DNA from 3 places in the Bacillus sp. NEB1478 genome. Region 3 is predicted to be linked to each of the others. Evidence: riboswitches for the same ligand, from Rfam matches in the RefSeq annotation. Region 3 holds a riboswitch; each other region holds the start of a gene.

Region 1 (7,056 bases), 1.8 Mb from region 3:
GCACTCGTTCAGCTTGGTATTATCTTAATAGCTGCAATTATTGGTTATTTTTTATATCGTGAAAATAGTAAAGATAATGAACAGTTTGAACCAACTTCTAAAAGAGGTAGAGGCTGGGTTTGGTTAGTTCTGTTTGCAGTATTGCTCGCTATTTTGCCGTTTCTTCGATCACAGTTTTCCGGAATTGAAGCTGCGATTATAGATACGTTTTACAGAGTTGGGTCATTGGTATTTGGTGGAGGTCATGTTGTCCTGCCAATGTTAGAAAGAGAGGTAGTGCCATTACACTGGGTGAGCAGTTCGGAATTTCTAGCCGGATATGGAGCAGCCCAGGCTGTTCCGGGTCCTCTTTTCACCTTTGCTGCATACCTGGGAACGATGACAGCTGGGATCACCGGTGGATTAATTGCAGTCATTGCGATTTTCCTGCCTTCCTTTTTACTTGTGTATGGAGCACTTCCATATTGGAATTCGTTTCGAAATAATATGAAATTCTCAGCAGCTTTAACGGGTGTGAATGCGGCCGTAGTAGGGTTGCTTCTTGCGGCATTTTACGATCCTTTATGGACGAGCACGGTAAAAGCACCTCTAGATTTTGTTTTATCTGCGCTTGCGTTTACAGCACTCGTAATCTGGAAATTGCCTCCTAGGATGATTGTAGCTGCGGCTGTTATTGGCGGTATGGTTACATCATTAATCTCGTAATTGTTTTATTAGTAAGGCTCTTTTCTGGCTTGGCGATTCGTCCACGGAAAGGGAGTGGATTTTCTGACTTTCAAGGATTATCAACACTATCAATTAACAAAGCTTTAAAAAAAGAGCCTTTTCGATGGCTCTTTTTTCTTTTGTTCAGCTACTTATAGATGAAGGGAAGAAAAAATTAGGAGCTGATGAAATGGAAGAGAAGTACCCCGTAACCTATCAATACATAAAAAAGGAGCTGCAGCAGCGACCAGGCGGTAATAGAATTCCCCGCTATGTTGTTGCACACGATACAGGAAATCCTGATTCTACTGCACAACAAAATTACCGTTATTTTAACAGCAGGCAATTAGGGTCATCAGCGCATGTCTTTATTGATGATAAACAGATTCTAGTCATTATTCCTTTGCAAGAAAAGGCTTGGCATGTGAGGTCGAACGTATCAGATGCAAACGAGTGGGCAGTCGGGGTTGAGTTGTGTTACGGCCAGTCGATTAATTTTACAGAGGCATACAACCGTTATGTATGGTTCTTTGCTTATTTGTGTGAAATGTATAGTTGGGATCCCGAAAACCATATAAAAGGACATTTTCAGCTGGATCCAAAACGAAGATCAGATCCGCTTAACAGTATGCATCAGTATGATAAGTCATTTCCCTTTTTTATCGAGGATGTAAAATATGAATTGAAAAAAATGATTGTTCAAAATGAAGTATTTAAAGATACAGTTACTGCTTCTAAAAATCTTTATAAAGTTCAAATCGGTGCTTTTTCATCCAGAGATAATGCACAAAAACTGGCAGCCAAAGCAAAAGCAGCGGGTTTTGCAGTCTTTATTGATCATTGATAATTTTTCGGCTGCTCTTTTTTCCACGTATAATAAACAAGACCGATTCCTGCGATCACAAATAATGGTTCTAGGATATTCGCTTCTGGACCGCTAGTGATGCGATGCAGCCGAAACACCCAATGAAATAAAATATTGTCTACTGTTAAAAATAATCCGATAGCAGCCAAGAATCCGTGGAAAAACGAGGAGTCATACCGTTTGTAGATTAACATTAATATAATGATTAATATGGCAACCCCAATAGAAACTGCACCAATTCGTTCTGCAGCGGTTTCTGCTTTTAATTCAAATGCAAAAGCGTAAGTCGACCAATGAGACATAGCGAAAAGTCCAAAAATAAACCCCAACCAAATTTTCATAAGTATCCCTCTCTAATTAGCGATCCGATAAACTTCTTTTTTATTCAAATAAAAATGTTTACCTCATGTATAATAATGGTATATAGATAGGAGCTATGCAATATTTTTATATATTTTTAGGGGGATCATAATAGAGATGGAAGTTCATTTGCAGCAATTGGGGAAGAAAATCGTAAAACATAAATACGAACTAGCAAAAAAAATTGATGAAGTAAGAATCCAGCATGGTCAAAATCCACCGGAGCTCACTGAACAAGTACTTCAATTACGCGGAGAACTCTTTTCATATTTTGGAGAAGCGTTATATGAAAATTTAGAAGAAGTAGAAAGAGCATTCATCGAATGGGGAAAAAGAAATGGAGAACTTGCTGTTCAGTATGAAGTTCCTCTTGATCTGGCATTGCACAGTACCCGTTTTTACAGAATTGTATTATGGGATTTTATTAGAGAAGAGATAAAAAAGCAGACATCCTCTGCAGAAACGGTGTTAAAAGCAGCCTCCATTATAGATCCACTGCTCGATGAAGCCGTTCACGCGTTTAGTGTAGCTTATGTAGAAAACAACAATAAAGTATTGGGACTTGCACGTGAAGCGATCGAAGAATTATCTGTACCCGTTGTCCGTCTTACTCGATCGATTGCAGTACTCCCGCTTGTTGGGACAATTGATACACATCGTTCAAAGCTTATAATGGAAACAGCTTTGGAGAGATGCACCGAGTTACAGGTAGAACATCTATTTATAGATTTATCAGGAGTACCAGTTATTGACACGATGGTTGCACACAATTTATTTAAAGTAATCAATTCCTTAAAATTATTAGGTGTTGAAGTGACATTAAGCGGTATGCGCCCCGAACTTGCACAAACAGTAGTTTCTTTGGGAATCAGCTTTGATGGAATTTCGATTGCGGGAAATCTGTATCAGCAGCTTGAAGCGATGGGCTTTGAGTCAAAAACGAAATAATTTTTGTAAAGATACTTGCCCAAATAGGGCAGGTATTTTTTTCTAGTGTTAAAAGAACGTGTGTTCGTATATACTGATAAAAAGGAGGTCTCTAACATGACAAGTATGTTTTTGAGATGCATCCAAGAAAGGGCGCCGATTGAGGTGATCTACCTTTCTAAAAGCGGTGCAATCACACAACGCCTTATCACGCCTTATGCTTTTGACGGTAAGCTTGTTACGGCTTTCTGTTCTGAGCGAAAACAAATAAGAACCTTTGAAATCAGCAATATTTTATCTGTTCAATTTAAATTTTTGCCTTCTTAAAAGGGGGATCTATATGCAGTATGGTAATGAAGAGGAACGTTCATTAATCGATAAATTCGTAATGTATCCGATTATATTAACGGTTTTTCACCGTGATTTACAAGTTGTAAACCGTTCAGCATTTAAATTAAAGCAGCCTTACATCGCTCTCTTAGAGCAGATAATGAATCAAATTAGCAAAGACTTGCATGATGTTCGCGTTGAACTAAGAAAAAGAAAAATTAAGGTGATGGATGGCCAGAAAGATAACGATATTACCGAATATGAGATATTCATTCGAGGTTATCGTGAAATTATGAGATTTCCGAATGTCCATTTGAAGAATAAAGCTGAAACCCTCATGATGTCTTATCTTCGCGTTGCATCACAATAGAAATTTCTTTCCTTCAAATTGGTTTCCTTTTTAGCTGGTTGTGTATACAATGAACGTATTGCTAGATGCTAAAACTCATGGTATACCAACGAAAAAGAGGAAATGTATGGAACACTTTATCCAGCTTACAAGACAGTTAAATAGAGAAATGATTATAGAGAGTCAGAGTCCGTTTGATCCGGTATGCCCTATCAACACTCCTCATCCTTGGAAATTGATCGGCTGCGGAAACTATGCCGCAGTATTCCTTCATCCTGACTATCCCGCTTATGTTGTTAAAATCTATGGAAGAGAAGCGCATGGCCTTATCCAAGAAAAGAAGGTATATGAAAAACTGGGAGAGCATCCTGGCTATTCCGTATGCTATTATACGGAAGATCGATTCCTGATTTTAAAGAGAATTGAAGGGGTAACTCTCTATGATTGTGTTCATAAAGGTGTTAAAATTCCTGAAAAAGTCATTTATGATATCGATGAAGCTCTGAATTATGCGAAGAAAAAGGGCTTATTTCCTGTTGATGTTCATGGGAAGAATGTCATGATCAGTAACGGCAGAGGAATTATTGTCGATGTTTCTGACTTCTTAAAACAGGTAGAATGCAGAAAATGGGCAGATTTAAGAAAAGCCTACTTCAAATTTTACAAAAAAACACTTTACCGTTTCCCTATACGCATTCCATATTTTGTTTTAAATCTAGTTCGAATAGGGTATAGATATTATCGAAAGTTAAAATATTCTATCGAAAAGAAATTACAATAGTTAATATTGCCTATAAAAAATATTGGCACATTTTCCCTATATAGGATATAATAACTATAAATCATAAAAACCTTTGTAATAAGGGCAAACCAGTTGAAAAGCTGGGACGCAAAGCTATGGGCCTAAAGTATGTGGATGCATACGATGGCAGCCGGTTGCCAAAGGGGAACGATGCCATATTAATGTTTCTGAAGCTAGAAGATCGATGATGTGGAGTTCAGAGGAGTTCAGTGTATTGCTAATACATGAGCACCGGAAGGACAAAACAAGACGAGATTCCAAGTTTATCAAGCATTAAGAGCCATTTCCCTTTAATTCTTAAGGGGGATGGCTCTTTGTATGTAAATTATTGAAGATTTGAGGGTTGCTAATATGGAAGAAAGCCAACTAGACCTGCGCGCACTCAAAAAAGATTTGTATAAAAGATTTATAAAATCCATCCCATCTATGATTGATATACATAAAAAAGAGCTGCATTTATATGAAGATTTTAATACTTTTCTTAGCAGCTTTGTTGAACAATATGAGCGGGTGCTGGAAAAATTTTTACGCGGAATTGTACATGCTGTGTTTTTGAAAGAACATCGTTTTCAAGACTTCTTGAAACAAGCTGAGGAAAAAGCGTTTCGCTCAGGTATTCATTTTTTGAAGCATCAGCGTATTCCGCACCGTTCTCTCGCTTGTTTCTCAACAAGTATAAGAGAAGCCGTACTGCAAGAGATGAAGAAAGTCACTAAAAGTGAAGATATTTACATTCAGCTTATCATGCTTGACCGATGGAACCATGCGGCTCATCGTTCGATAACAGGCTTTTTGAGCGGATTTTCTTCACAGCAATTTAAAGATTTAAAAGAGATCAGTATCAGGGATCCTTTAACGAATCTGTATAATCGCCGTTATTTTTATGATTGTCTGGAAAGTGAAATTAAAAATGCTAAGAAGATTAAAATGCCAATCACGCTTGTTATGTTTGACATTAATAACTTCAAACATATTAACGATGTTTACGGTCATCATGCCGGAGATGAACTTCTGCAGCAAATTGCTGAATTGGCTAAACGGCTAAAGCTTTCGTCTGGCTTTAGATTTGGAGGCGATGAGTTCGTATTCTTACTGCCAGGTTTAAATGAAGAAGATTCGTATCTTCTCGTCGAAAAAATGGAGAACCAGCTTATGAATTGGAATAAAGACATTTCGCTCGCCTATGGTGCTATAGAGCTCTTAAATGATGCATATGAAAATATTGACTATTATCTTCAACTAGCTGATGAACGAATGTATAGCAATAAACGGGAAATCAAGACATAATTCCCGTGCCAAATGAACCGTTTTACTAATATGTAAAGAAAAGTCTTATCAGGGAAGTATGCCCATATGCTATAATTTCTAGAATTAGGAACATAAATACGAAAGAAGATGGCAGTAATGAGAGACTTATTTGTAATAACAGATCATCGTTCAGAGACAATCTCGTCACTTTTACGGTGGTTTTTTGTAATCGTTTGCGTACCCTTATTTTATTACAATCCGATTGCGAGCGTATTGAACTTTAATAAAGAGACATTTCCTTTACTTTTAACAATAGGAATTGCTTATATGGGAGCTACTCAGTTTGTTCTATGGCGCTTTCATGAGAAATCCTATTACTATCGGATATTTACGCGTGGAGGTATTGTTTTTGATTTTATCGTATACTCGTGGCTGCTGCTCCTTACCGGAAATTCAGAAAGTCCGTTTATTCCAGTAGGTTATTTGATTGTAATCCATGCTGCGATTTACTGGAGACTAAAAGGTTCTATCGTTTTAGCTGCCGCCATATTTACAGGATTCGTATCCCTATTCTTGTATGATGCAGGATATTTAGAAACAAAAACCTTTTTTAATTTCTTTATTAACAGTACTTTTTTGTGGCTGATTGCTTTATATGGCGGGGTATTAGCTTCGAAGGAACGACAGAACTTTTTTGAGAAAAACATGTATCAGCTTCAGTCTGTTCAAGATTATTTAACCGGTCTTTTCAATCATCGTAAATTTCAAGAAGATGTATTAGAAAAAACAAAACATGAATCTTCCTTTACACTTGTTTTTTGTGATATTGATCATTTTAAAAAAGTGAACGATGTTCATGGACATGTTGTTGGTGACGAAGTGCTGAAGCTTGTTTCTTCTGTCTTCACACGGTATTTACCAATGAAAGAAGGAACTGCATACCGTTATGGGGGAGAAGAATTTGCCTGGATCATACATACAGATAAAGAATCGGCAGTTAAGAGATCGATCGAACAAGTGAATGACCATTTAAAAAAATACCCCTACAGATTAAACCAAGGGGTTCTGCCTGTAACATTAAGCTATGGTATCGCCGTCCATCATCCTGGCGAAAAGCCAGCAAATCTCATTAAAAGAGCGGATACACTTCTTTACGATGCGAAAACATCGGGAAGAAATACATTCAAAGTAGATCATAAAAAGGAAATCAGCTGAAATAACAGTGGGTTTTCTTTTTTTTTTATTGTTATTAGAGATGGCGATGTTGATTTCCGCTCCAGTCTTCTTATCAAAGGATAGTTTAACCAAATCTTATTAAAAAACAATAATCTTTAAGAAAAGAGCTAAAACAATATTAAACCGAGCTTTTTATTAAGAGATATCCTTTAAATTCCAGCTTTATTTACTTGTTTTTGAGAATGCTAACCTTTGTTCTCATAAGAGATTATGAGATAATAAAAACAGAAATTG
Region 2 (7,056 bases), 1.2 Mb from region 3:
CGTAAACAGGCAACAATTCTGGATAAACAATGATTTCGGCAGGGAACAGTTGTTGATAGGATAATACAAGCCCCCCTGTTTGAAGAGGGTCCTGAACACGGACTGTAAGATTTGAAATTCTAGTAGTTCCGCGTCTGTTTGCAGTAAATTGAACAGATTGCCGATAAGCCGTTTTCCTATGTACGGCAAAGGGGCGGGTGATTTCAATCCTTCCTTTTGCCCCTTCATTAATTAGAGATTTGCCTGGTTCAGATATGACATCCCTATGAGTGATTGATATTTCTCCGCTGAACGACGGCCATTTTCCTTTATGTAAGAGTTGTATATAAAATTGATCCGTATCTCCGGGAAAAAGACGGTAAGTCTGTTTTGTGGTTTCGACATCAAAATCATTGGCAGCTGATTTAAATTGTATGAGAGCAGAAGCATAGATCAGTATGATCAGAATTCCTGTTGCAAAAAGGAATGTGATCTCCCGGTACATACCAATGATAATAATAATAGGGCTAAATAAAACAAGAGATTTAAATATCCCATTTATCCAAACTTCACTGTTCCATTGCATCGTTATCTTCCTGCCTCAGATTCGACTGGTACTTCAGTTGTTTCTAAGATTTCTCGGAGTACTTGATCTTTCGTTTTCCTCATTGTTCCTTCCATCGACAGGACGAGACGATGTGAAAGAACATATGGAGCAACAAGCTGAATGTCATCAGGAGTAACAAAATCGCTTCCTTTGACATAGGCTGCACCCTGAGCTGCTTTCATGAAGGCAAGTGTTCCGCGCGGTGATACACCTGTCTCGATAAATTCATGATGACGTGTAGCATTAACAATGGATAGCAAGTAGTTCTCAATCTCATCACTAACAAAAATTTGCTGGACTTCTTCCTGCATCTTCATGATATCTTCCAGTGAGAAAACAGGATCAAGGAAATCTTGAGGGTTTTGCTGACGGTACATTTGCATCATTGCTTTCTCTTGGCTCAAATTAGGATAACCGGATGGAAGCTTCATGAAAAACCGGTCAAGCTGTGCTTCGGGCAGCGGGAATGTTCCGTGAGATTCGATCGGGTTTTGTGTAGCTATAACTAAAAACGGGGAAGGGAGCTTAAGTGTTTCTCCGTCGATCGTTACCTGGCGTTCTTCCATTACTTCTAAAAGACTGGATTGAGCACGCGGTGTCGCACGATTTATTTCGTCAGCTAATAAAATATTCGTCATAACTGGTCCTGGTCTCATCTCGAATTCTTGATGCTTCGGATGAAAAAACTGGATTCCAGTAATATCAGCAGGCAGGATATCGGGTGTGAATTGTATTCTTTTAAAATCCCCGCCGATTAATCTTGCCAGACTTTTAGCCAGCACGGTTTTTCCTGTGCCGGGCACATCCTCTAATAAAAGATGTCCTTTATTTACAAGTGCAATCATAGTGAGTTCTACAAGGCTGTCCTTACCAGTTAAAACTTTTCCGACAGAATTCTTCATTATAGAAACTTGATTTAGTATGTTCATATAGACCTTCCTCCCAAAGTAAGTACTACAACCATACCATTATTACAATATTTAGAAAATATAAAATTTGGAATAAAATTGAAAAAAGCCAGACCTTAGTCAGGTCTGGCTAAAAATTATTTATTTAAGAAAGTCTAGTAAACTTTTTTTCTTTAGTGCAAGATTGAGATATTTACCGTTTTTCTTCCCCAATTAACAGCTTTGGAATAATCATTCATAAAAACGTCAATTTCATTGCCATTGATTCCTCCGCCAGTATCAGCTGCAACCGCATAGCCATATCCAGGGACATAAACCACAGTTCCCATTGGAATTACGTCAGGATCAACCGCGATAATTTTTGCGTATGGATAGTCAATTAGACTTGTCCCGCTTGCAGTAACACCGCTGCAGCCTTCACATTCGCTTGTATAGGCAGTGGCTGAAACAGTCATACTTTTTGATTGCAAGTTGTTTTTGATCGTGCTGAATGTTTGTTGTCCTGCGATTCCATCTACAGAAATACCTTTTGAACGCTGGAAATCAAGTACAGATTGTTTAGTAACAGGTCCATAATATCCAGTTGTAACAGGGAAATCAAAGAATCCCATCGCTTTTAATTTTGCTTGAAGTTCATGGACATCTTGATCCCATACGCCAGGACGAAGAGTATGATCTCCCATTGCAGCTTGTCCGCTTAGTGGTGATGAAATTAGTAAACCAAATGCTAATGCCCCTGTAATTACCCATTTTTTTATCATATGTAATTCCTCCTGTTATGTATAATTGGTTAAATGCACCTCGGTTTCCAATTATACAAGGACAATGTGACAATCTGGTTAGCAGAAAGTAACAAAGAGGTTACAATATTATTTTCATATAATAATAGGTAAAAATAGGAATTTATGTAATGGTGAGGAAAGGTTATAAGATTGGCAGCAAATAAAGAAGCATAACTCGACAAATTTCCCAGGAAATAGACAAAGTTTACTATTTTTCTTGTGAATCAGGTAAGTCTGCATTTAATCGATTTAAAAGTTGGTCCAATTCTTGACTGCAAATAACTGTTTCTTTAGCTGTAAGGCCAAATGTTTTTCCAAGACAAAGAAGCACTTCTCTTTTTTCTTCAATTAATTGTAACAACATGTATCATTCACAACTTTCTTGAAAGATTTTGTCTCAAAAAGTATGCAATATTTTCAGCAAAAGAAAAAGGGTTTCGCGGAAAATAGTGAAAATATTACAAGAAGCTTCAAAGCTCGTAAGAATATGTCGAATAATAATATTTATTTTTGTATTTTCGTTTGAGGATGTGCAGGAGAGGAAAAAATATTAGAAAAAGCTAACAAGTGGAGAGGTGAAGCGTATGCATCACTCATTGAATGTAGCCTTAATTTTATTAGCAGTAGCAGTTGGAGTGACAGCTCTAGCGAAAAAATGGCACAAACCTTATCCGATTGCACTTGTTATAGTTGGGGGAATCATCGGTCTGGTTCCAGTACCCTCGCTAGAACCTGTTAAAGGAATTATAGAAGAAGGGCATACATTTCAATTCATCATCATTTCGTTATTATTGCCTACATTACTTGGTGAGGCTAGTTTGAAGCTGCCTTTTAGCCATTTGCGTGATAATACGAAGTCAATTTTGGCATTAGCATTAGGCGGAACTTTAATCACTTTTAGTATAGTTGGAACATCCTCTTATTTTGGACTAGGGATGGGTGTACAAACGGCCTTTGTTTTTGCAGCGCTAATGAGTGCTACAGATCCTGTTTCTGTCTTAAGTATATTTAAATCTCTTGGGGTAAACCGGAGATTAGCCACCATTATTGAAGGTGAAAGTTTGTTTAACGATGGTGTAGCCGTTGTATTGTTCATGATTACTTCTGTTTATCTTCCTTCATACATACAGATGGGTGCTGGAGGAATAACTGCAACAATTATTATACTAGTAAAAGTTGCGTTAGGCGGTGCTCTCATTGGAGGTGCGCTGGGTTATGTATTTTCTAAGATTACAAGCTGGTATGATGATTATCCTTTAGAAATTCTGTTTTCACTTTTGTTATTTTACGGAAGCTTTTCAATAGCTGAGTCCATTCATGTTTCAGGGGTTATCGCTGTTGTAGTAGCAGGACTGATCTTTGGCAATTATGGAGCAAAGATTGGGATGAGTCCGACTACAAAAGTAAACATACATTCGTTTTGGGATGTGCTGGCCCTATTTGCAAATTCACTTGTTTTTTTGTTAGTAGGATTAGAAATCGCTTATATTAATATCGGGAACAAGTTTGGTTTAATCATTGGTGCTATTTTAATAGTTCTTGCTGCGAGAACGATTGCTGTTTATGTATCCTTGGTTCCGGTTAAAGGAATCCCTTCCAAGTGGAAGCACATTTTAAATTGGGGCGGATTAAAAGGATCTTTGTCCATCGCACTTGCTCTAAGTTTGCCAGGAGATTTTCCTGGGAGAGAAGATATTATTGTCCTTTCATTCAGTATTGTTTTCTTTTCATTGCTTGTCCAAGGCTTGACGATACCAGCACTTATAAAACGATTAAACATAAAAGGGCACGAGAAAGAAAAAACAGAATACGATGTTACGTTAGCTGCTGTCCACCGTTATGATTATGCATTAAAAAGGCTTCAGAAACTGAAGAATGAGGCAGTGATTTCCAGTGTGGTTTTTGATCGGATGAATAAACTTTACGAATATAGAAGAGATGAAGAAAAGAAAAAACTAGATGATATGTACGAATCACATCCTGAATGGAAAAGGTCACAAGAACGATTGGCTAAAATTGAATTGCTTTATGCAGAACATGAGGCTGTGGAGAGGCTTTTGCGTAAAGAGATGATTTCAACCAAGCTGGCTGAAGAAGAAATAGAGAGGATCGTTGATGAAATTGAAAAGTGCAAAAATGAGGATCAGGAGCTGTAAAAGGCGGGTTTTTTCATGATGAGTTGAATAATGGTCCAGCGGCATTGTATAGCATTTGGTACAGGTAGAGCTAAGGCTGACGGAATAATCTGCGTCAGCCAAGTTTTGTTTTTATGAAATTACTTTTGTACAACACTGTTGTATTGATTGAGTAATTTATCTAGCTGCTGGCTAACCTTTACTAACTTAGGGTGAGCTAATTCATGATTTAACATAGATGAAGTTCGATAGAGTTCTTCTCTCAGCAAAGAAATGCGGTCAAGCATCGTCTTCTCCTTCATATATATATCTCCCTTACTAAATATTTACGACGAAGGAGTCATTCGGCAACTGGCTGACATATCTACAATTAGACTTAGTCCCTATAGCTTTGCGTCCTTCTCTTTCGAAAAGTTTGCCTTTTCGTCGATTTTCCATAGTATAACATATTTAACCAGAAATGTTTACAAAAAATTACATAAATAGACAATATATTATGGGTAGTTCACCTTAATTATTTCACTTTAGTTTAATTATCGGATGAAACCAATTTGTTTTGAAGAGTGATTCAGAGCAATCTTTGGTCATTTGAGGAAGTTTCCTTTAAAATAGAAATGATATGCATGAATGAGAGAATAAATAATTTGCTATAATTGGTAATAAAGCGCGTAAGGAGGGAGACGGGTATGGATCGTATGAATGAAAAGACTTCTAATAATCATTATGATTCACCTGAAAAAAAGGTCCAAAACACGCACTCCGTTCAGTTATGGCGTGAATATTTCTCTGACCGGTTTGAGATATTTGAAAAACGTAAAATGCAAACCGTCACCTTTCGTGACATGGCAGACGGTAAAGATACGAGTTACACATTTGTTCATATTTATAGAGATTATTATCCTGCACTATTGAACGCTGGACAATTTTTCGATGAAGATATTGCATTGTTGTATAAATTTCATGTACAGATCGAGACGTTGATTCGTCTTTTTTCATTTGAAGCACATTACGGAATCGCTTCTTATATGCAAGCTAATTTTACAGCTACAGTAGATAAGTTATCTGATCAGATGTATATCACACTGAAGCAGTTGAATAGTGAAAAATTGATGAATGAAAATAAAGAGCTTATTGAAGAGAGTCTTAGGAATTTTCAGAGTCTATATGAAATTCCTCCTAAATGGGGGTATTTATTATTTTTCTTGTTTCAAGTCAGCTGGTCTCTTTTGTATACCGATGAATCTTGGCTTGAAAAATATGAAAAGCAGCTATTAGAAGAAAAAGAGGCAGGAAACACTACACAAATGCTTGAATTGGCACTTGTACATTTTGCGTTTGCACGAAAGAAAGATGAACTCGCTTTTGAACGAATTCAGAAGAATGATAAAAAGATTGAAATGGTGCATTTTTTAGTCTGGATGAAGCTATTAGTTGAAAAACAAGAATGGAACAGGCTTTTATCTTGGCTGCTTTATTTAAAACCAACGTTTTTAGAGGGAGTTAATACGTACTATTATCATTCAAATGCCCGGGAATTTTTCCATGAATACCTGAATTATTTCTGGAAGTATGCTCAGCATACAGGTGATGAAGAACAATATGAAGAAATGCTCATTGAATTCTTGCCGATCACATTTTATGAATATGGCGAATATCTAATGGTAATCGGTGAATATGAGCGGTGGGTAGAGCTGCAAGTAATTATGGGATACTCGCCCGAACTCATACAAAGAAAAGATTTAAAAGAGGTTATCTCACTAAATAAAGAATCTGTACTGCCGATATATCATCAAACGATAGACCGTTTGATCAATGAACGTACACGGAAATCATATCAATCAGCTATTAAACATTTAAAAACACTTCGGTCTATTTATTTTGATTTAGGAGAAGAAGAGCGTTTTTCGGTTTATATTAACCAGATCGCATCTGTATACGGCAGGTTAAGAGCATTTCAGGAAGAGCTGAGGAAAGGGAAGTTTATTTCATGATCGATACAAGCAATCTTTTACTTCATACAAAATGGCTGCAAGGCAATATGGTCTTGTGGGCGACAAGAAAAGAAAAAAGAGTGCATGTCAGCGACTGGAAACCTTTGTTATTCACATGGCATCAGCCTTCCTTTTATGGTACTATGCTTGACTCTGACGATCATCAAAATGTGTATTTAAATGCCGGCGATGCTTTTTTATTGTTTAACCGATATCCTGATTTTTTTATTGCTGAACATAATTGGGATGGAGAATCATTGGAAACCGTACACGAAGCAAATGATATTTTTAAATTAATGAAAAAAGAACGTGTTATTCCTGATTTCGAGGCATGGAAAGATGGGATATGGTCTTGGAAGGCTGAAGGTAAGCGGATTGAAACACCTTGGATCAATGAGGCACTTGCTACTCTTCCAGAGAGTGGTTCTGAGGTTGTTCCATCTTCTTTTCGCGGAGACCTTGTAAAAGGTATTTCCAGGCCGGTTATTTCGGCTTTGAAGAACTTAGATGAAACCGAATGGCTGATCAAAATTGGCTGGCGTATGGATCCAAAACCTTTTTCTATTATTTTTGAACTGAACGAACCATTTGATGGTGCAGATAAAGATGAATGGACGATACATGCTTTTTTACAAGAAAAAGGAGAAGGAATCC
Region 3 (7,056 bases):
TGTCGCTAAAACTGCGATACGCCGTCTTCATGTCAGGAAGTTCACTGTGCTCTTTAGTGATTTCGGCCATTTGTAAAATAATTTCCGCGATGTCTTTTGTTGAATGTGCGCTTGTAAGTTTTGTTAAAATCGGCCGTAATTGTTGATAGAGCTGCTGTGTCTGCGGCGGAACAGCGACAAAGCGTTTATTAGCTAAAAGAATGATATGACAAAACAAAGCGTCAAGTTCACGCTTGTTTTGGATGTGTTTTCGGTACTCACGATTGTAGTGAATTTGGAACGTTTCTCTCCGCAATTTAAAAGCACGCGCCATCCCGGGCCGTTTCACCGTGCAGATTTCTTCTAAACGAAAATCTTCAGAGAAAAGAAACACTTGCTTATAAAACTCCCCATGCGGATGATTTTTGAGCTGATCCAGTGTATCCCAGACACAATCGTCATCTGTATGAAATTGTGTGCCGAAGCTGCGTAAATACACGTCTGATTTCCATCCTTCCAGCTGGATCTCACGCGGGTAAGGGTTCCAGAATTGACTGACGTGCACGATGTCCTTATCTCGTTCCAGATTTGAATGGTACGAGAAAGAAACGTCCATCTTTTCTACTTTAGAAAGAGAACGTGAGAGGTCGATCAATTGCATATGAACGAAAGAATCGATCTTTGTGTCTGCAAAAACTAGGAATTTCATCAGGGCGAAACCTCCAAAATCATCGTGGGAAATAAATTGTAGGGGGTCTGACCCCATTTCCCAGCTTACATAAACAGCGTCGCGGCCACGTTGGAAACGAGGGCGCGTTCGCGGGCGTCTTCGAGCTTGTCGGCGATTGCGCGCTGGATGGCGCGCTTCGCCGGCAAGTAGACGGAGAGGTCGGCCGCATCCAGCAGTGCGCGGATGGATGCGGCGTCCTCGGACAGATGGCCGGCTTTCGCCTGACCGATGAGGTCAGACGAAAGCTGGACAAATTGATCCAGAATAGCGTCATCTTTTTGCTGGGACTGAGTTTTCAGCATCTCTTTTAACGTCCCGCCTTGAATATACGGCACTTCTATTACTACAAAACGGTTTTTCAACGCTTCGTTTAAGGGTACCGTACCGATATATCCTTCATTAATCGCAGCAATGACGTTAAATCCAGGATCTGCTTTTATCACTTCACCTGTAAACGGGTTGGCAATCGTACGACGGTAATCGAGCATTCCGTTTAAGATCGGCAGTGTTTCAGGCTTTGCGATGTTGATTTCATCAATATACAGAAAATGTCCGTTGTTCGCCGCTTTAGTAACGGGTCCTGGAATGAATTCAATTTCTTGCTTTCCGTTCCGATAGCTTAATGTTTTGTGCCCTAATAACGCTTCCGCATCTAAATCCACAGAGGCATTGACTTGGTGCAGCGGCTGACCGAAAATACTCGAGAGCAGTTCAGCGAGTTTCGTTTTACCTGAACCAGTAGGACCCTTCAGCAGAACATTTTTTCCTAAGGCAAGGGCGATCACCGCATCTTCAACAAGCGATGTGTCAGGTGCTGTATAGCCAGGCTTTCCGATCAAATCTTTATAAACATCAGGCAAATTTTCTATGCGTTTAGCCGCTTCTTTTTGCAGCTTTTCTTTTATTTCAATTGGGATCTCAAGGTTCATTGTAAATAATCCTTTCCTTCATCTACCACTATTATTTCCACTAATTCCGTTACGTAAATCCTTACACACTTTAACATTGTAAGCTTTTTCAAGGCAAGTGGTTGAACTGCAAAGAAAAACGCTTTGATATACGATATATCAAAACGTCATTCAGTCTGTTCCTTTTTAATTAACTTCACAATATGCGGTTTCGGCTCCCAGCAATTAAACTGGTAGTCTGGCTTAGTATCATATCCAAGCCGCACACAGAAATAACGCATCCCTACAGATGTTTTCTCAGGTTTGAAATTTACACATGTCGCACAGCAATGATATCGATTTTTGTTATTCATGTATGTCACATCCTTCTTAGCGGTCTGTGAAATAGCTCTTGAAAATGGCCATGTACTCTCTTACATGCGCCTGAGGTACGGACGAAATTCTTAGCGGCGACCCTAGACCTTCTGCATCCACTCCTAAGCGCTTAGCGATCATCTTCGTCCGAAAAAGATGAAAATCACTCGTTACGATCAGCACTTTACTGCCAGGATCAATCATTTGTTTCGTATATAATAAGTTTTCGTATGTACTTGTCGCTTTTTCTTCTATCTTTATTCGATCTGGATCCATGCCGTGTTTCACAAGGTAGTTTTTCATAATGAAGCCTTCACTTTCCGTTTTCCGAAAACCGAGACCCCCGCTCACAACAAAATGAAGATCCTTGTGATTTTGAGCATAAGCGAGTGCTTGATCAAGTCGTCCTTTCAATACGGCACCTGGTCTGTTGTTTTTTGTCCCGCCTCCTAATATGAGTACTGTGTCTATTCTATCGGAAACCTTATCGGGATTGGTATTCGCAGATAAGAGAATAAGAGTTTCTAACGTGCCTGCAAAAAGGATGGCCAGTGTTATTATGACCGTTGTCGTTTTTCTGTACTTTTTAAAAAGATTCATCATGGTCTGATACTTGTAAAACAGCAGAAAAAAGAAAACACTAAGCATGAAAAAGACGGCTAATCCCATATCCATGTTGGTCGTTTGGATCAGCATCGCTGCAGCATAAAGAAAAAAGCAGAGACTTAGAAACAAAAATAATTTTTTCATAGTATTAAGCTCCATTACCATTTAATTGAGGTTCCAAATTCTAGTATATCGAAAAATAGAAAAAGAGCGGAGATTTTCCGCTCTTTTGATTTATTTATTAATATCTTGTTTTTTGATCTCTTTTTCGATTTCTTGTGTGATCTGTTTTTTATAGTTTTCAGATGTCGTTGACGCTTCTTTTGTCATTTCTGCTGTCTTTTTATCAACAGCTTCTTGCTTTCTTTGTGTAATCTTTGCTACTTCATCATCGTAATGTTTTTGAAGATCAGATTTCTCTTCTTGAATAATGTCTTTCTTCTTATCGTTCAGCTCTGTTTTTGTTTCTGAAAAAATAGTTTGCACTTTACTGCTTAACCCGCTAAGCAATTCATCTTTTTGAGTTTTCAGCTGATTTTGGATATCATCCTTAAATGTGTAGGCAAGGATTTGTGTGTATAGCTGATCTGCAAGCTCTGGTTTCGCTGCAAATGCCGAAGTAGTCCCTATTGTAAAAGCAGCAACTGTAGCCAATGCTACCTTAGTCCACTTCCGCGCTTTCTTCTTTGTACTAAACTTTTCTTTTCGTGATATTTCCATAAAAAATACCCCTTCCTTTTATCGGTTTGATTAAAAGAAGCGGCCGGTTGCGCTACTAGCTCTGATTATTCCAAGCGCCCAAATAAAGAATAATCTTCACAGCTCCACACTTATTTAATTATTTCCTAATATTAAATTTACCATCAAAGGGATTTGCTGTAAATAGAATTTTGATATACTAGTAAATTAATACAACAAATTTATTTGCATACTTATAGGTGATTTTCTTGCTAAAAAATTATTTAAAGAAGCAAATTTATTCAAAAAACACTTGAGAAAATTAATTCTCAAGCGTTTTAAAGTACTTAAACTATTGCAGTGGCGGCATTGTTTGGGCTTGACCGTATGCATTTATCATTTGTTGCATATCTTGTTGGGCTAATTGTGGCACTTGATAAAAATGCTTTTTGTTTTGCCAAATTGATAATTCGTAAGCCATTTCAATCCAATTTGGTATCCCGTCTGCTAATACACGGCGAAGGACAGGGTTAGTAAGTTCCAAAGTAGCCATCCCTCTCAGGGACGCATTAGACTTTAATGTTCCAAGAATTAAGGAAGAAATCGCTTCATCATTTAACTGAGATGCATTTTGAATTGGAGTTTTAGGCTGTGCAGGACTCAACCCATAAACAAAATCATTTTCTTGAGTCATTTTATAGGTTTGAGTTGGCATAGATGGATCTTTTCCTGTTTGAAAAGCTTGAACACATGCATTATATTCGTTCGTAATATGCTGATAATGACGATCTAACATTGCTTTTAATTCTTGATCCTGGATGTGGTCTCTGCAAAGGATGTACAAGTTTAGTGTGCTGATTGTTCCTCCCAGCATTTCATGAACATCGAACAGTTCGTGTCCACCATGGTTAAATTGTGCAGGCACCTTGCCCGTCTGCATGTTTTGATGCACAAACTCAGAGCTATTAGCATTTTGGGACTGATTATTTTGATTTGGATTAGATTGATTCGGATTAATAGGGTTCATATTCTTACCTCCGTTTTTAGAAATACGGGGTTATTTTGTGTAGATTGAAGTCATATATACAATAAAGGTGCAATTCGCAAAAAAATTTCCGGGGAAATTCGATAAAATGATTCAGCAATATCCCACAATCGACAAATTGAAAGCTGAATTTTTGAAGTAAAATGATGATATTTGAAATTCGTATAATAAAATCGTTTGTATTCAGAAACCGACGGGAAGGTTTACTCAAAAACCGTAAAGGAAATAAATTGTTTGGGGACTGTCCCCATTTCCCAAATCCAGCTAAAAGCCTTACACTAGAATTATTACTGGAAGGAGGTGAATCCCATTTCTAGGACGAAACGTATCTGGTATCCCGATGCTGTTTACCATGTCACCACTCGCGGTAATCGACGAGAACCCCTTTTTTACTCTCATCTCGATTATCATCATTATTTAAAAATACTTAGTCACTGCATTCCTAAGTATTCCGTTAAACTTTTCTCTTATTGCCTCATGCCGAACCACACCCATTTACAAATTCAATGCTGCAAGTCCCCGCCTGGTGATTTCATGAAAGAATTAAGTGAAACTTATGCGATGTATTTTAATAAAAAATATGAACTCACTGGCCATGTCTTTCAAGGTCGATACGGAGCAGAATTAATCGAAGATCGATCTTATCTACTAGACACTAGCCGCTACATCCACATGAACCCTGTTGCTGCAGACCTTGTTATGTACCCTCTTGAATATCCTTGGAGCAGCTACCGTTATTATGCAAGCCAATCCGTATGTTCCTTCTTAGATACCTCATTTATACTTGAACAGTTTCAAAAATCAAAATCACTATATCGAGATTATGTCGAAAGCAGAATAACACCGGTCGTAGAGCAGTAATGGCGTTGTAAAATTACACTCTATCAAATTTATAAAGCTTGTTGTTTCAATGAAAAAGCCGGTTATGTCCTTCTGAAGAAGACAAAACCGGCTTTTTTGTATTTGTCTGGGGTCTGTCCCCTAGATCTTGAATCTCATAACGTGGTCGCGCATTTGTTCTGCATATTGTTCTAGTTGTTCTGCTAGGTGGTTCAGTTGTTCCATGGATGCTGATTGTTGTTCGGTTGAAGCCGAAACTTCCTCTGTGCCAGCCGCTGTTTCTTGCGTGATAGCTAGTATATTTGAGGCGTTTTCCAGTAAAACATCTTTTTGCTTCGTCATTTCTTCAACGGATTCAATGACGTCTTGTAATTTTTCTGAGTTACCATGGATAGCTTTAGAAATCTCTTTAAACGTCTGCTCTGTTTCTTCAACCGCTTCGCCTTGTTCTAAGATCAGTGCTGCAGCTTCCTGAACTTGTCCAACAGTCGATTGTGTAACAGCTTGCATATCACTGATTAATACACTAATTTCTTTTAATGAACCATCTGTTTGTTCTGCTAATTTTCGAACTTCATCCGCAACAACTGCAAATCCTCTTCCAGATTCCCCTGCGCGAGCTGCCTCAATTGCTGCATTCAACGCTAGCAAATTCGTCTGGTTCGCGATTTCACTGATCGTATGGACGATTTCCTGGACACTGCCAGATGTTTCATCCAGTTTTTTAATAGATGTGATCATATCTTTTGTCATTTCAGTAGTGAGTAACGATTTTTCTTTTAAGAACGTTACTTTTTCAACACCTGTTACAGATGCATGATTCATCTGTTGTGTTGCTTTTTCAATGGCTTCTCCCTTTTCCTGCACTTGTGTAATACGATCTGCTAGAACACCTGCCGCTTGAGCATTTCCATCCATTAACTCTGCTTGGTATGAGGAACCCTCTGCTATTTGTTGCATTGTTCTTGAGACTTCGTGGGCAGAAGCTGAATTTTCTTCAGCACTCGCGACAACCGTTTGTGACGCATCAGTTACATGGTCTGTGATTTGTGCCATTTCACCGATCAGCATCCGCATTTGACCTGACATATCTGTAAAGCTATCAGCCAGTTCTCCTATCTCATCTTCTCGATTCATAGAAACTGCTACTTGCAAATTTCCATTTTTCATTTCGTTCATGGCTTCTTTTAATGTGCGAACAGGATTTGTGATTTTTCTTGATACAAAGACTGAGATGACCGCCGCTACAAGAATCGTGATCAAGAGAGCAATACCGATCGGCAACAAAATGACCGATGCTTTCTTTTCAAATTCACTGACTGCAACTGTTCCAGCTAGCTTCCAGCCGGTCGTTTCATTTTGCACGTAGCTGATCACGCGCTTATCTCCGTTAAGTTCAGTTGTTAAAATACCTTGTTCTTGATTCATTTTTTTATAGAAAGATTCATTCGCAGCGCTTTTACCTGCCATTTTCGGATTTGGATGCACCATGTAGGATCCGGAATTATCAAGTAACAGTGCATATCCAGAGTCCCCGATTTTCATATTTTGCATGATTGTCAATATATCACTAACCGCTATATCGATTGCTGCAACACCAACAAATTCCCCGTTATTTTCAATTCCTTTAACAGCCTTGATTACGAGTCTGCCTGTTCCTGTATCGGTAAATGGATCTATCCAAATAACCTTCTCAGGATTTTTCTCGGCTTTTTTGTACCAGTCTGTAAGTGTAAGATCATCTATTTTTGATGCAGGAACCGGGTACATAATTACGTTTTTATCTTTTGAAACAAAATAACTATTCATAATTGATGCGTTAGATACATGATAGTCCTCGAACTTTCTAAGAACATAATCGGGATCATCTCCCGTTTTGTAAAGTTTGATCCATGCATCATCCGCATACGCCAAAA

The links. A riboswitch is a leader RNA that binds a small molecule or an ion and turns the genes downstream of it on or off. The one in region 3 is predicted to bind cyclic di-GMP.
Region 1: linked by a shared signal. The riboswitch ahead of RGB74_RS12230 (GGDEF domain-containing protein) and the one ahead of RGB74_RS01700 (hypothetical protein) in region 3 are both predicted to bind cyclic di-GMP.
Region 2: linked by a shared signal. The riboswitch ahead of RGB74_RS15690 (aspartyl-phosphate phosphatase Spo0E family protein) and the one ahead of RGB74_RS01700 (hypothetical protein) in region 3 are both predicted to bind cyclic di-GMP.

Annotation. Positions count from the first base shown of each region.
Region 1 covers NZ_CP134049.1:2,478,036-2,485,091, reverse strand. Annotated here, with positions in the region: gene chrA (chromate efflux transporter) at 1-705, shown strand, start outside; gene RGB74_RS12260 (peptidoglycan recognition protein family protein) at 830-1,549, shown strand; gene RGB74_RS12255 (DUF2243 domain-containing protein) at 1,543-1,911, opposite strand; gene RGB74_RS12250 (STAS domain-containing protein) at 2,048-2,878, shown strand; gene RGB74_RS12245 (WYL domain-containing protein) at 2,975-3,184, shown strand; gene RGB74_RS12240 (YhjD family protein) at 3,198-3,557, shown strand; gene RGB74_RS12235 (protein kinase family protein) at 3,664-4,317, shown strand; cyclic di-GMP riboswitch class I at 4,391-4,480, shown strand; gene RGB74_RS12230 (GGDEF domain-containing protein) at 4,690-5,625, shown strand; gene RGB74_RS12225 (GGDEF domain-containing protein) at 5,743-6,801, shown strand.
Region 2 covers NZ_CP134049.1:3,116,377-3,123,432, reverse strand. Annotated here, with positions in the region: gene RGB74_RS15720 (DUF58 domain-containing protein) at 1-565, opposite strand, end outside; gene RGB74_RS15715 (AAA family ATPase) at 568-1,515, opposite strand; gene RGB74_RS20155 (3D domain-containing protein) at 1,668-2,255, opposite strand; gene RGB74_RS15700 (aspartyl-phosphate phosphatase Spo0E family protein) at 2,485-2,640, opposite strand; gene RGB74_RS15695 (cation:proton antiporter) at 2,861-4,432, shown strand; gene RGB74_RS15690 (aspartyl-phosphate phosphatase Spo0E family protein) at 4,552-4,713, opposite strand; cyclic di-GMP riboswitch class I at 4,755-4,841, opposite strand; gene RGB74_RS15685 (hypothetical protein) at 5,098-6,402, shown strand; gene RGB74_RS15680 (DEAD/DEAH box helicase) at 6,399-7,056, shown strand, end outside.
Region 3 covers NZ_CP134049.1:347,781-354,836, reverse strand. Annotated here, with positions in the region: gene RGB74_RS01720 (vWA domain-containing protein) at 1-688, opposite strand, end outside; gene RGB74_RS01715 (ATP-binding protein) at 754-1,638, opposite strand; gene RGB74_RS01710 (hypothetical protein) at 1,785-1,970, opposite strand; gene RGB74_RS01705 (YdcF family protein) at 1,987-2,721, opposite strand; gene RGB74_RS01700 (hypothetical protein) at 2,812-3,297, opposite strand; cyclic di-GMP riboswitch class II at 3,330-3,412, opposite strand; gene RGB74_RS01695 (spore coat protein) at 3,608-4,282, opposite strand; gene RGB74_RS01690 (transposase) at 4,601-5,161, shown strand; gene RGB74_RS20090 (methyl-accepting chemotaxis protein) at 5,282-6,100, opposite strand; partial or broken gene RGB74_RS20085 (cache domain-containing protein) at 6,224-7,056, opposite strand, start outside.